2 regions of the Paenibacillus swuensis genome follow, and region 2 is predicted to be linked to the other one. Evidence: a T-box and tRNA genes for the amino acid it is inferred to sense, from the RefSeq annotation. Region 2 holds a T-box; the other holds one or more tRNA genes.

Region 1 (5,345 bases), 1.9 Mb from region 2:
TTGTCCGCCGAAAGCCTAAGGATTCCTGAGGAAGGCTCGTCCGCTCAGGGTTAGTCGGGACCTAAGGCGAGGCCGAAAGGCGTAGTCGAAGGACAACAGGTTGATATTCCTGTACCACCGTAAGCCGTTATGAGCAATGGGGTGACGCAGAAGGGGAACGTTGCAGGCTGATGGAATAGCCTGTCCAAGCAGTGAGGCTGATGTGTAGGTAAATCCGCACATCGTAAGGCTGGGCTGTGATGGGGAGCGAAATATAAGTAGCGAAGAACATGTACTCTGGCTGCCGAGAAAAGCCTCTAGCCAGGTGATGGTGCCCGTACCGCAAACCGACACAGGTAGGCGAGAAGAGTATTCTAAGGCGCGCGGAAGAACTCTCGTTAAGGAACTCGGCAAAATGACCCCGTAACTTCGGGAGAAGGGGTGCCTCGGTAGGGTGAATAGCCCGAGGGGGCCGCAGTGAAAAGGCCCAAGCGACTGTTTAGCAAAAACACAGGTCTGTGCGAAGCCGTAAGGCGAAGTATACGGGCTGACGCCTGCCCGGTGCTGGAAGGTTAAGGGGAGCGGTTAGGAGCAATCCGAAGCTGTGAACCGAAGCCCCAGTAAACGGCGGCCGTAACTATAACGGTCCTAAGGTAGCGAAATTCCTTGTCAGGTAAATTCTGACCCGCACGAATGGCGTAACGACTTGGGCGCTGTCTCAACGAGAGATCCGGTGAAATTTTAATACCTGTGAAGATGCAGGTTACCCGCGACAAGACGGAAAGACCCCATGGAGCTTTACTGCAGCTTGATATTGGACTTTGGTACGATCTGTACAGGATAGGTGGGAGCCTGAGAAGGGGGAGCGCAAGCTTCGCCGGAGGCGCCGTTGGGATACCACCCTGATCGTATCGGAGTTCTAACCTGCGCCCGTGAAACCGGGTGAGGGACAGTGTCAGGTGGGCAGTTTGACTGGGGCGGTCGCCTCCTAAAGAGTAACGGAGGCGCCCCAAGGTTCCCTCAGAATGGTTGGAAATCATTCGAAGAGTGCAAAGGCATAAGGGAGCTTGACTGCGAGACATACAGGTCGAGCAGGGACGAAAGTCGGGCTTAGTGATCCGGTGGTACCGCATGGAAGGGCCATCGCTCAACGGATAAAAGCTACCCTGGGGATAACAGGCTTATCTCCCCCAAGAGTCCACATCGACGGGGAGGTTTGGCACCTCGATGTCGGCTCATCGCATCCTGGGGCTGAAGTAGGTCCCAAGGGTTGGGCTGTTCGCCCATTAAAGCGGTACGCGAGCTGGGTTCAGAACGTCGTGAGACAGTTCGGTCCCTATCTGTCGTGGGCGCAGGAAATTTGAGAGGAGCTGTCCTTAGTACGAGAGGACCGGGATGGACGTACCGCTGGTGTACCAGTTGTCTCGCCAGAGGCATCGCTGGGTAGCTATGTACGGACGGGATAAGCGCTGAAAGCATCTAAGCGCGAAGCCCCCCTCAAGATGAGATTTCCCAATTTAGTAAGACCCCTTGAAGACGACGAGGTTGATAGGTTCGGGGTGGAAGTGCAGCAATGCATGGAGCTGACGAATACTAATCGGTCGAGGGCTTATCCAATGACCTGAATTAACAGGTTAACGCGTAGTTTACATTCATTCACATTCAGTTTTGAAGGATCAAACCTTCAACAGTTTGGTAACAATGGCGAAGGGGAACCACGCGTACCCATCTCGAACACGACCGTTAAGCCCTTCAGCGCCGATGGTACTTGGACCGCAGGGTCCTGGAAGAGTAGGACGTTGCCAAGCAGCCCCCACTTTGGAGTAAAGTGGGTTTTTTCATGGGGCCATAGCTCAGCTGGGAGAGCGCCTGCCTTGCAAGCAGGAGGTCAGCGGTTCGATCCCGCTTGGCTCCACCAGAATGTAACACTATTCCCTGATAGCTCAGTTGGTAGAGCACTCGACTGTTAATCGAGTTGTCACAGGTTCGAGTCCTGTTCGGGGAGCCATCTGGAGAGGTGTCCGAGTTTGGTCGAAGGAGCACGATTGGAAATCGTGTAGGCGCCACAAGCGTCTCAAGGGTTCGAATCCCTTTCTCTCCGTAGCTTTACCTCATATGCATGGGATTCGAGACCCGAGGGGTTCGGTGAAGCATAAGCTTCGTAAGGATTACTTCGCATTCTCGAAACGTAGTGGAGAGCATCCCTTTCTCTCCGTAGCTTTACCTCATATGCATGGGATTCGAGACCCGAGGGGTTCGGTGAAGCATAAGCTTCGTAAGGATTACTTCGCATTCTCGAAACGTAGTGGAGAGCATCCCTTTCTCTCCGTAGTAAGGCCCGTTGGTCAAGGGGTTAAGACACCTCCCTTTCACGGAGGTAACAGGGGTTCGAATCCCCTACGGGTCACCATCACATATTTCGGAGGCTTAGCTCAGCTGGGAGAGCATCTGCCTTACAAGCAGAGGGTCGGGGGTTCGATCCCCTCAGCCTCCACCATATATACTTTATATTTAATGACGCGGGGTGGAGCAGCTCGGTAGCTCGTCGGGCTCATAACCCGAAGGCCGCAGGTTCAAATCCTGCCCCCGCAATTCAACCCCGCAAAGTGAAGATAAGCTCTGTAGCTTATTCTGATTACTTTGCGGGGACCCCAATCAGGGGATGAAGACTTTTCAGTGTGGAGCCGTGGTGTAGAGGCCTAACATGCCTGCCTGTCACGCAGGAGACCGCGGGTTCGAATCCCGTCGGCTCCGCCATTTTTTTTGCCCAAAATTAAATTGTACCTTGCCGTTGTAGCTCAACTGGTAGAGCAACTGACTTGTAATCAGTAGGTTGGGGGTTCAAGTCCTCTCGACGGCACCAGCTTTAACTTGGAGGATTAGTGAAGTGGCTAAACACGGCAGACTGTAAATCTGCTCTCTGACGAGTTCGGTGGTTCGAATCCATCATCCTCCACCATTTTCTATGATGGGGATTAGCCAAGCGGTAAGGCAACGGACTTTGACTCCGTCATTCCAAGGTTCGAATCCTTGATCCCCAGCCATTTCTCTCTTATGAGAGCCATTAGCTCAGCTGGTAGAGCACCTGACTTTTAATCAGGGTGTCGTAGGTTCGAATCCTACATGGCTCACCATTTACCTTTAACCAGGTAAACCTATAACTTGCCTGTATTACTATGCGCGTGTGGCGGAATTGGCAGACGCACTAGACTTAGGATCTAGCGCCTATGGCGTGGGGGTTCAAGTCCCTCCACGCGCATAAAAGCTTCCCGGGTAATATGAAGATATGCTCTGTAGCATATGCTTGTTATTTCCTGGCAAGTCCCTTTTTTCTTGCGGAAGTGGCTCAGCGGTAGAGCATCGCCTTGCCAAGGCGAGGGTCGCGGGTTCGATTCCCGTCTTCCGCTCCATATATGCGCCCTTAGCTCAGCTGGATAGAGCGTTTGACTACGAATCAAAAGGCCAGGAGTTCGAATCTCTTAGGGCGCGCCATTTATATTTATACTCTCGGGATGTAGCTCAGCTTGGTAGAGCACCTGGTTTGGGACCAGGGGGTCGCATGTTCAAATCGTGTCATCCCGACCATTTCAATGCGGGTGTAGTTCAATGGTAGAACTTTAGCCTTCCAAGCTAATAGCGTGGGTTCGATTCCCATCACCCGCTCCATACATATGTCCCAGTAGCTCAGCCGGATAGAGCATACGCCTTCTAAGCGTACGGTCGGGGGTTCGAATCCCTCCTGGGACGTAAAAATGATTAGACGCAGAAATGCGTCTTTTTTTATGTCCACGTAGATACGAATTCCCGACAAGGGGGACGTCTTAGCGCATTCGGCAAGAGCACAGCCCGGCCGCAGCGGAGTCGCGAGCACCATAGGACGGGATTACCGTCCTGATGCAGCATCGCATCCCTCCTAGGACGGCATTACGCTTCTACGATAATATCCGTGTGACCAGTCCATAAACGACCTTTGCACCTTTAGGGATATGAATATGTTCTTTGTCGCATCAAATGTGAGAGTCCATCGTGGAATGATTGACGATTCGTGATATAATACTATTGATATGGACGAACATTCAGACAATGAATATACATCTCTGAGATAGAAAGTAGGCGTTGCCCATGGCAGTGGACTCTAAAGCCAAGAAACCGGAATGGCTGAAAATTAAATTAACGACTGGTGATAACTATAAAGAAATTAAAGAAATGATGCGCTCGAAGACGTTGCACACCGTTTGCGAAGAAGCAAAGTGTCCGAATATTTATGAATGCTGGGCGAACCGTACCGCAACGTTTATGATTTTGGGGGATATTTGTACGCGCGCCTGCCGTTTCTGCGCCGTGAAAACTGGACTCCCCACAGAACTTGACTTACAAGAGCCGGAGCGTGTAGCGGAAGCAGCGGCGCAGATGAATTTACAGCACGCGGTTATTACTTCTGTAGCAAGAGACGATTTGAAAGACGGCGGGGCTTCTATATTCGCCGCTACGGTGAAAGCAGTGCGTGAACGCTTGCCGCTGTGCAGTGTCGAGGTGTTGATTCCGGATTTCATGGGTGAGGAATCTTCCCTGAGAATCGTAATGGACGCTAAACCCGATATCCTCAACCATAACATTGAAACAGTGGAACGCATGTCCAACCGAGTTCGCGCTAAAGCCAAATATAAACGTTCCCTTCAACTGCTTCAACGTGCCAAAGCTATGAATCCCAATATTCCTACTAAGTCCAGTATCATGCTGGGTGTCGGCGAGGAATGGAACGAAATTATTCAAGCAATGGAAGACTTAAGGGCCGTAGACTGCAACATCATGACAATCGGCCAATATTTGCAACCGACCAAGCAACATCTGGATGTTGTGAGATTCTATCCACCTGAAGAATTTGCCGTGCTGAAAGAAGAAGGTATGAAACGCGGGTTCAGCCATGTGGAATCAGGACCCTTTGTCCGCAGCTCCTATCACGCGCATGAGCAAGTGCAGTCCGCGCAACAACACCAATAATATAAAGCAATGTAACGCGGATAAAGGGGGAAACAGGCTTTGATTCAGTTGACCGAGAAAACGTACGAAATCATACAAGAGTATAAGAACGGTTGGAATGCCGAAGCATTCCGTGAACGATACAGCGAGGTTCTTGAACGTTATGATTACATTATGGGAGACTGGGGCTACAGCCAGCTTCGGTTAAGAGGCTTCTTCCGTGAAGAAAATCCCAAGGCAACCCGCGAAAGCTCGGTAGCGTGTCTTCAGGATTACCTTAATGAGTATTGTAATTTTGGGTGCGCGTATTTTGTATTGGAGAAAATTACGGAATCGAACTTTGCTGCCGGCGATAAAGCGAAATGGATTGTTGTGGATGAAAGCAA
Region 2 (5,345 bases):
GTCACCGCCGGCGGGCCGCGTGGATCTGCCGATCGGGCGGGATCGGCATCACAAGCAGCGGCGCAGAGTGTCGCCTGGGGGCGAGGAGGCCGTCACGTATTACGAGACGGTCTCCTCCGCCGGGGGCGCTTCACTCGTACGGCTGCGCCTCGAGACGGGACGCACGCATCAGATTCGCGTGCATATGAGTCATCTCGGGCATCCGCTGCTGGGGGACAGCCTATACGGAGGCAGTCTGCATCAAGGGATTACCCGGCAGGCGCTGCACGGGGAAAGACTGATCTTTCCACATCCGTTGACCGATGAAGAAATTGAAGTTGCAGCGCCGTGGCCAGAGGATTTCTTGGCCGCATGCGCCAAACTCCAACTAAAAATGTAGTCATGCTCCTTTCCCTTCGGCCATATATATAGACGGAAAGCATTTTGGATTCTCAAGACGAGCAGCCAACGATTTTCCGATGGTTGAAGGGAGGATTTGTATAGTGACGGAGCATAACGGGTTAAGATTTGATATTTATGAACGCGTTCATCTGGCTGAAGAAGGCATTGGCATTGCTGAATTGGAAGAAGCCGAGCTGCTGCCCTATATTGAGGTGTATTCCAACGGAGAGCAAGCCGTGCTCAGAGGCAGCTTGTTGCTTACCGGCAAATATCTGGGGGAAGACGAGTTCAGAAGCAGCGTAGAGCTTCAGCACTCCATCCCCGTGGAAATTTCCATTCCCATGACACGTGTCAGTCGGTTGGAAGATATCCAGGTGGAAATTGAAAACTTTGATATTGACGTGTTGTCCAACCGAAGCTTAAATGTCACAGGATTGCTTACACTGCGGGGTGTACAGCTGGTAACGGAAACGGTGGAATCCCGCTGGGACGAGGAAGAAATCGTCGCCGTGCACCAAACGGAAGATGTGCGTGAGCTTTACAACCCTCGCAATTATCCGCTGGATGCTGAACCTTCCATCTCCGCAGCGGAGTACTATGAACAACTCAATCAACAAACACAAGGTGAACGTCCTCTGTACCCATGGGAAACGGAATCCAGAGAAAACGAGTCTCAAGGGGAGAGCACACCGTACACGGGTACCGCCAGCTATAATACGTTGTTATCTGAGCCTGTTTCGGAAGACTATAATGCCGTTTCCGATCCGGAAGCTTATGCTTATGACGCGGGGCAGCGTACGGAACAAGAGGTTTATTATTCGGCTGAGGCTCAGGTTCAGGCTGAAGAGGAGCCGAACTATAATTCCTACGAGCAGGCGGGTTACGCCGCTTCCTATGGACAACAAGAGCAGCAAGAGTCCGCTTATTCCTATGATGACTCCTCCTATGATCGCAACCAAGAAAACTATGTTGCCGAAGAATACAAGGAGCCTAAGCTGGCTTTCGGCGTGAAACGTGATCAGGAAGTTGATCCAAGCGCCCCTGCACCATACGGATTGCAGAATCTGATACATACGTCTGCGCCCAGAGATGCCGATGCCGGGGAAGAGGAAACGGAAGCCTATGAGAGCGCGGCGTATATCGGCGGTTCATCTGGAGATGAATTGCAGTGGAAGAATTTATTTTTGGCCAATGCAACCGAAGAAACTTCTTTCCGTAAGCTTAGAATGTGTATCGTTCAGAGGGAAGAGACCATCAGTACCATTGCTGAACGATATAACTTGAACCCGCGGGAAATTGCGCTTTACAATCGCTTGGACGATCAGACGGTGTCCGCAGGGCAAGTGCTGTACATTCCGCGCTGACCATAATAAAAAAGCCTCCCCGCCGAAATCGGACTGAAAACCGATGACGTGCAAGGAGGCTTATATTTTGCCCGTGATTAGTACATGTCGAGCAGAAAGCCCAGATAGGCCAGAAACAAACCAAACAGCAACACGATGTCAAACCCCGTCGGAAACAGCAATGTGCGCACGAATTGAACACAGATAACCGGAAATAAAACCCCTTTAACTTGATAACGGATTCTCCACCACCAACGTTCCACCGCGAAACCTCCTCATTCTCTATCCGTTCTTTCTGTCATCTTATGAAATACGCCCGGCAAATGTCCCTGTACCCTCAGTTTATGAAGAAGATAAGCTCGCTTATGACTCCGTTTGGACTTACAAAAGATTGACTCCTCCTTCAAGAATGAGTATTATAGGGATAATAAATGTCTATACTGAGTTCTAATAAGGAATGACGTTGATCGGGAGGAGTACGCAGCCAACCCTGCAGAGAGCGAAACCATTTGCTGAGAGGTTTCGCAGGATGTAATTGCGGAAAGTCGCCCGGGAGTTGCTGGATCTGTACAGATCAGCCGGTTGCAGCCGTTATCTGTTGAGTGCCGTGTGCGGAGCTATGGGTTTAAACCGAGCTGAACATTCACACGGAACAAAGGTGGTACCACGGAAGCTAAACCTTTCGTCCTTTGGGGCGAAGGGTTTTTTTGTTGTTTAAATCGATATTGTGGAGGAAACAGTCATGTCAGAACCAACCGAAACGAAACAAACAGGCTCCATGCCGACCACTTATGATCCCAAAGCCGCCGAAGCGAAATGGTACGCTTATTGGAACGAACATGGTTTCTTTAAAGCCGGAGAGCGCAAAGACGCGGAAACGTACACCATCGTTATACCGCCTCCCAATGTTACGGGTATGCTTCATATCGGCCACGCTTTGGACTTTACATTGCAGGATATCCTGATTCGCACGAAACGCATGCAAGGCTATGACGCCCTATGGCTGCCGGGTACCGATCACGCGGGGATTGCCACACAAACACGTGTGGAAGCGAAGCTGCGGGAAGAGCAGGGGCTGACCCGTTATGATTTGGGCCGGGAGAAATTTCTTGAGCAAGTGTGGGACTGGAAAGATCAATACGCGAACACGATACGGGATCAATGGGCCAAAATGGGCTTGTCGCTGGACTACAGCCGCGAGCGATTCACGTTGGATGAAGGCTTATCCAAGGCGGTTCGCGTTGTATTCAAAAAGTTGTACGATAAAGGCCTGATTTACCGCGGTAACTATATTATTAACTGGGATCCGGCAGCGCGTACGGCCTTGTCGGATATCGAGGTTGAATATAAAGAAGTTCAGGGCAATCTCTATCATTTGCAGTATCCGTTAAAAGACGGCGGAGGATATATCACGGTGGCTACCACGCGTCCGGAGACGATGCTTGGCGACACCGCGGTCGCGGTGCATCCTGAAGACGAGCGCTACAAGCACTTGATCGGTTCCATGCTCGTACTGCCCATTATTGGCCGTGAAATCCCGATTATCGCCGATGATTACGTGGAGAAAGAGTTCGGCAGCGGCGCGGTGAAAATTACACCGGCTCATGATCCGAATGACTTTGAGATGGGTTTGCGTCATAACCTGCCGCAGATTCTTGTCATGGACGAATCCGGCACGATGAACGCGAATGCAGGCAAGTATCAGGGAATGGACCGCGCGGATTGCCGCAAGGCTATTGTCGAGGATATGAAAGCCTCTGGCGTATTGGTGAAGATCGAGGAGCATGTGCATCAAGTCGGTCACAGCGAACGCAGCGGTGCGGTGGTAGAGCCGTATTTGTCCACGCAATGGTTTGTGAAGATGAAACCGTTGGCGGAACGCGCGATTGAAGCGCAGAAATCCGGAAAAGGCGTGCAATTCGTTCCGGACCGTTTCGAGAAAATTTATTTACATTGGATTGAGAATGTAAGAGACTGGTGTATTTCGCGTCAGCTTTGGTGGGGACACCGGATTCCTGCTTGGTATTGCCAGACTTGCGGCGAACCGACCGTATCCGATGAGGAAGCGACTTCCTGTTCGCATTGCGGTTCCTCGGATTTGCGCCAGGATAACGATGTGCTGGATACATGGTTCAGTTCCGCGCTTTGGCCCTTCTCCACGTTGGGCTGGCCTGACGATGCCGAAGATCTCAAGCGTTATTATCCGACAGGCGTATTGGTTACGGGTTATGATATTATCTACTTCTGGGTAGCCCGGATGATTTTCACAGCATTGGAATTCACGGATGAAATTCCGTTTAAAGATGTGTTGATCCATGGATTGGTACGCGATTCCGAAGGACGCAAGATGTCCAAATCACTTGGAAACGGCGTGGATCCGCTCGATGTGATTGAGCAGTACGGCGCTGACGCCATGCGCTTTATGATTTCAACAGGCAGCACGCCTGGTCAAGATCTGCGCTTCCGCTTCGAGAAAGTGGAGCAGGCGCGTAATTTTGCCAATAAGATCTGGAATGCTTCCCGCTTTGCCCTCATGAATTTGGAAGGCGTAACGGCAACGGATATTGATATTTCCGGAGAGCTGGGGACAGCCGACCGCTGGATTCTGCATCGCTTGAATGAAACGGCTCGGGATATTACGCGCCTGATCGATTCGTACGAGTTTGGCGAAACCGGCCGGATTCTGTACAACTTTATCTGGGACGATCTGTGCGACTGGTATATTGAGTTCGCGAAGCTTTCCCTTTATGGCGAAGACGCTGCGGCGAAGAAACAAACGCAATCCGTTCTCGCTTACGTTTTGGATCATACCCAGCGTATGATTCACCCGTTCATGCCGTTTATTTCGGAAGAGATCTGGCAGCATCTGCCGCATGAGGGTGAGACGATTACCCTGGCCGCCTGGCCGCAATATGACGCATCCAAAGAAGCTCCGGACGCCGTGAAAGAAATGGAACTGCTTATGGATATTATTCGCTCCGTTCGTAACATCCGTGCGGAAGTTAACGTGCCGATGAGCAAAAAGATTGAGTTGATGGTGAAGGCGGCGGATGCCGATACCCTCGCTATTTTGCGCAGGAATGAAATGTATTTGACCCGTTTCTGTAATACGTCAGCGCTTGAGGTGGACACCGATGTGGCCGCGCCTGACAAAGCCATGACTACCATCGTGACCGGTGCGGAACTGTTCTTGCCTTTGGCCGGACTGATCGATATTACTCAAGAGATTGCGCGGTTGGAGAAGGAAGCGGCTACGCTCACTTCTGAAGTGGAACGTGTGGATAAGAAGCTTTCCAATCAAGGTTTCGTGGCCAAAGCGCCTGCGCATGTAATCGAAGAAGAGAAGGCGAAACAGAAGGATTATGCGGATAAACGGGATAAAGTAATGGCTCGGATCGCTGAACTGCGCGGGTAACGAACTCCATAGTTAAAGGATGAACTACATGACTAAATCCGGCGAAATCATGCCGCTTCAAACCTATAGAGAAGCTGTAGAGTGGATTAACGGGCTGATTCCTTTCGGGATTAAGCCCGGATTACAACGTATGGAAGTATTTATGGAGAAGCTGGGCCATCCGGAACGGAGGCTCAAGTTCATCCATGTCGCAGGTACGAACGGCA

Evidence for each region. The T-box of region 2 lies ahead of SY83_RS13760 (valine--tRNA ligase). A T-box ahead of a tRNA ligase gene usually reads a tRNA of that ligase, here a tRNA-Val.
Region 1: it has a tRNA-Val gene. The T-box ahead of SY83_RS13760 (valine--tRNA ligase) is inferred to sense a tRNA for this amino acid. The anticodon was not compared.

Annotation. Positions count from the first base shown of each region.
Region 1 is NZ_CP011388.1:69,523-74,867, reverse strand. Features, by position in the region: rRNA gene SY83_RS00465 (23S ribosomal RNA) at 1-1,596, shown strand, start outside; rRNA gene rrf (5S ribosomal RNA) at 1,671-1,787, shown strand; tRNA gene SY83_RS00455 (tRNA-Ala) at 1,822-1,897, shown strand; tRNA gene SY83_RS00450 (tRNA-Asn) at 1,912-1,987, shown strand; tRNA gene SY83_RS00445 (tRNA-Ser) at 1,991-2,080, shown strand; tRNA gene SY83_RS00440 (tRNA-Glu) at 2,315-2,389, shown strand; tRNA gene SY83_RS00435 (tRNA-Val) at 2,401-2,476, shown strand; tRNA gene SY83_RS00430 (tRNA-Met) at 2,498-2,571, shown strand; tRNA gene SY83_RS00425 (tRNA-Asp) at 2,660-2,736, shown strand; tRNA gene SY83_RS00420 (tRNA-Thr) at 2,767-2,842, shown strand; tRNA gene SY83_RS00415 (tRNA-Tyr) at 2,853-2,938, shown strand; tRNA gene SY83_RS00410 (tRNA-Gln) at 2,949-3,023, shown strand; tRNA gene SY83_RS00405 (tRNA-Lys) at 3,038-3,113, shown strand; tRNA gene SY83_RS00400 (tRNA-Leu) at 3,158-3,238, shown strand; tRNA gene SY83_RS00395 (tRNA-Gly) at 3,315-3,389, shown strand; tRNA gene SY83_RS00390 (tRNA-Arg) at 3,395-3,471, shown strand; tRNA gene SY83_RS00385 (tRNA-Pro) at 3,488-3,564, shown strand; tRNA gene SY83_RS00380 (tRNA-Gly) at 3,572-3,645, shown strand; tRNA gene SY83_RS00375 (tRNA-Arg) at 3,653-3,726, shown strand; gene lipA (lipoyl synthase) at 4,102-4,980, shown strand; gene SY83_RS00365 (YutD family protein) at 5,020-5,345, shown strand, end outside.
Region 2 is NZ_CP011388.1:3,133,714-3,139,058, forward strand. Features, by position in the region: gene SY83_RS13750 (RluA family pseudouridine synthase) at 1-379, shown strand, start outside; gene SY83_RS13755 (LysM peptidoglycan-binding domain-containing protein) at 483-1,745, shown strand; gene SY83_RS23340 (hypothetical protein) at 1,823-1,987, opposite strand; T-box leader at 2,179-2,417, shown strand; gene SY83_RS13760 (valine--tRNA ligase) at 2,467-5,139, shown strand; gene SY83_RS13765 (bifunctional folylpolyglutamate synthase/dihydrofolate synthase) at 5,159-5,345, shown strand, end outside.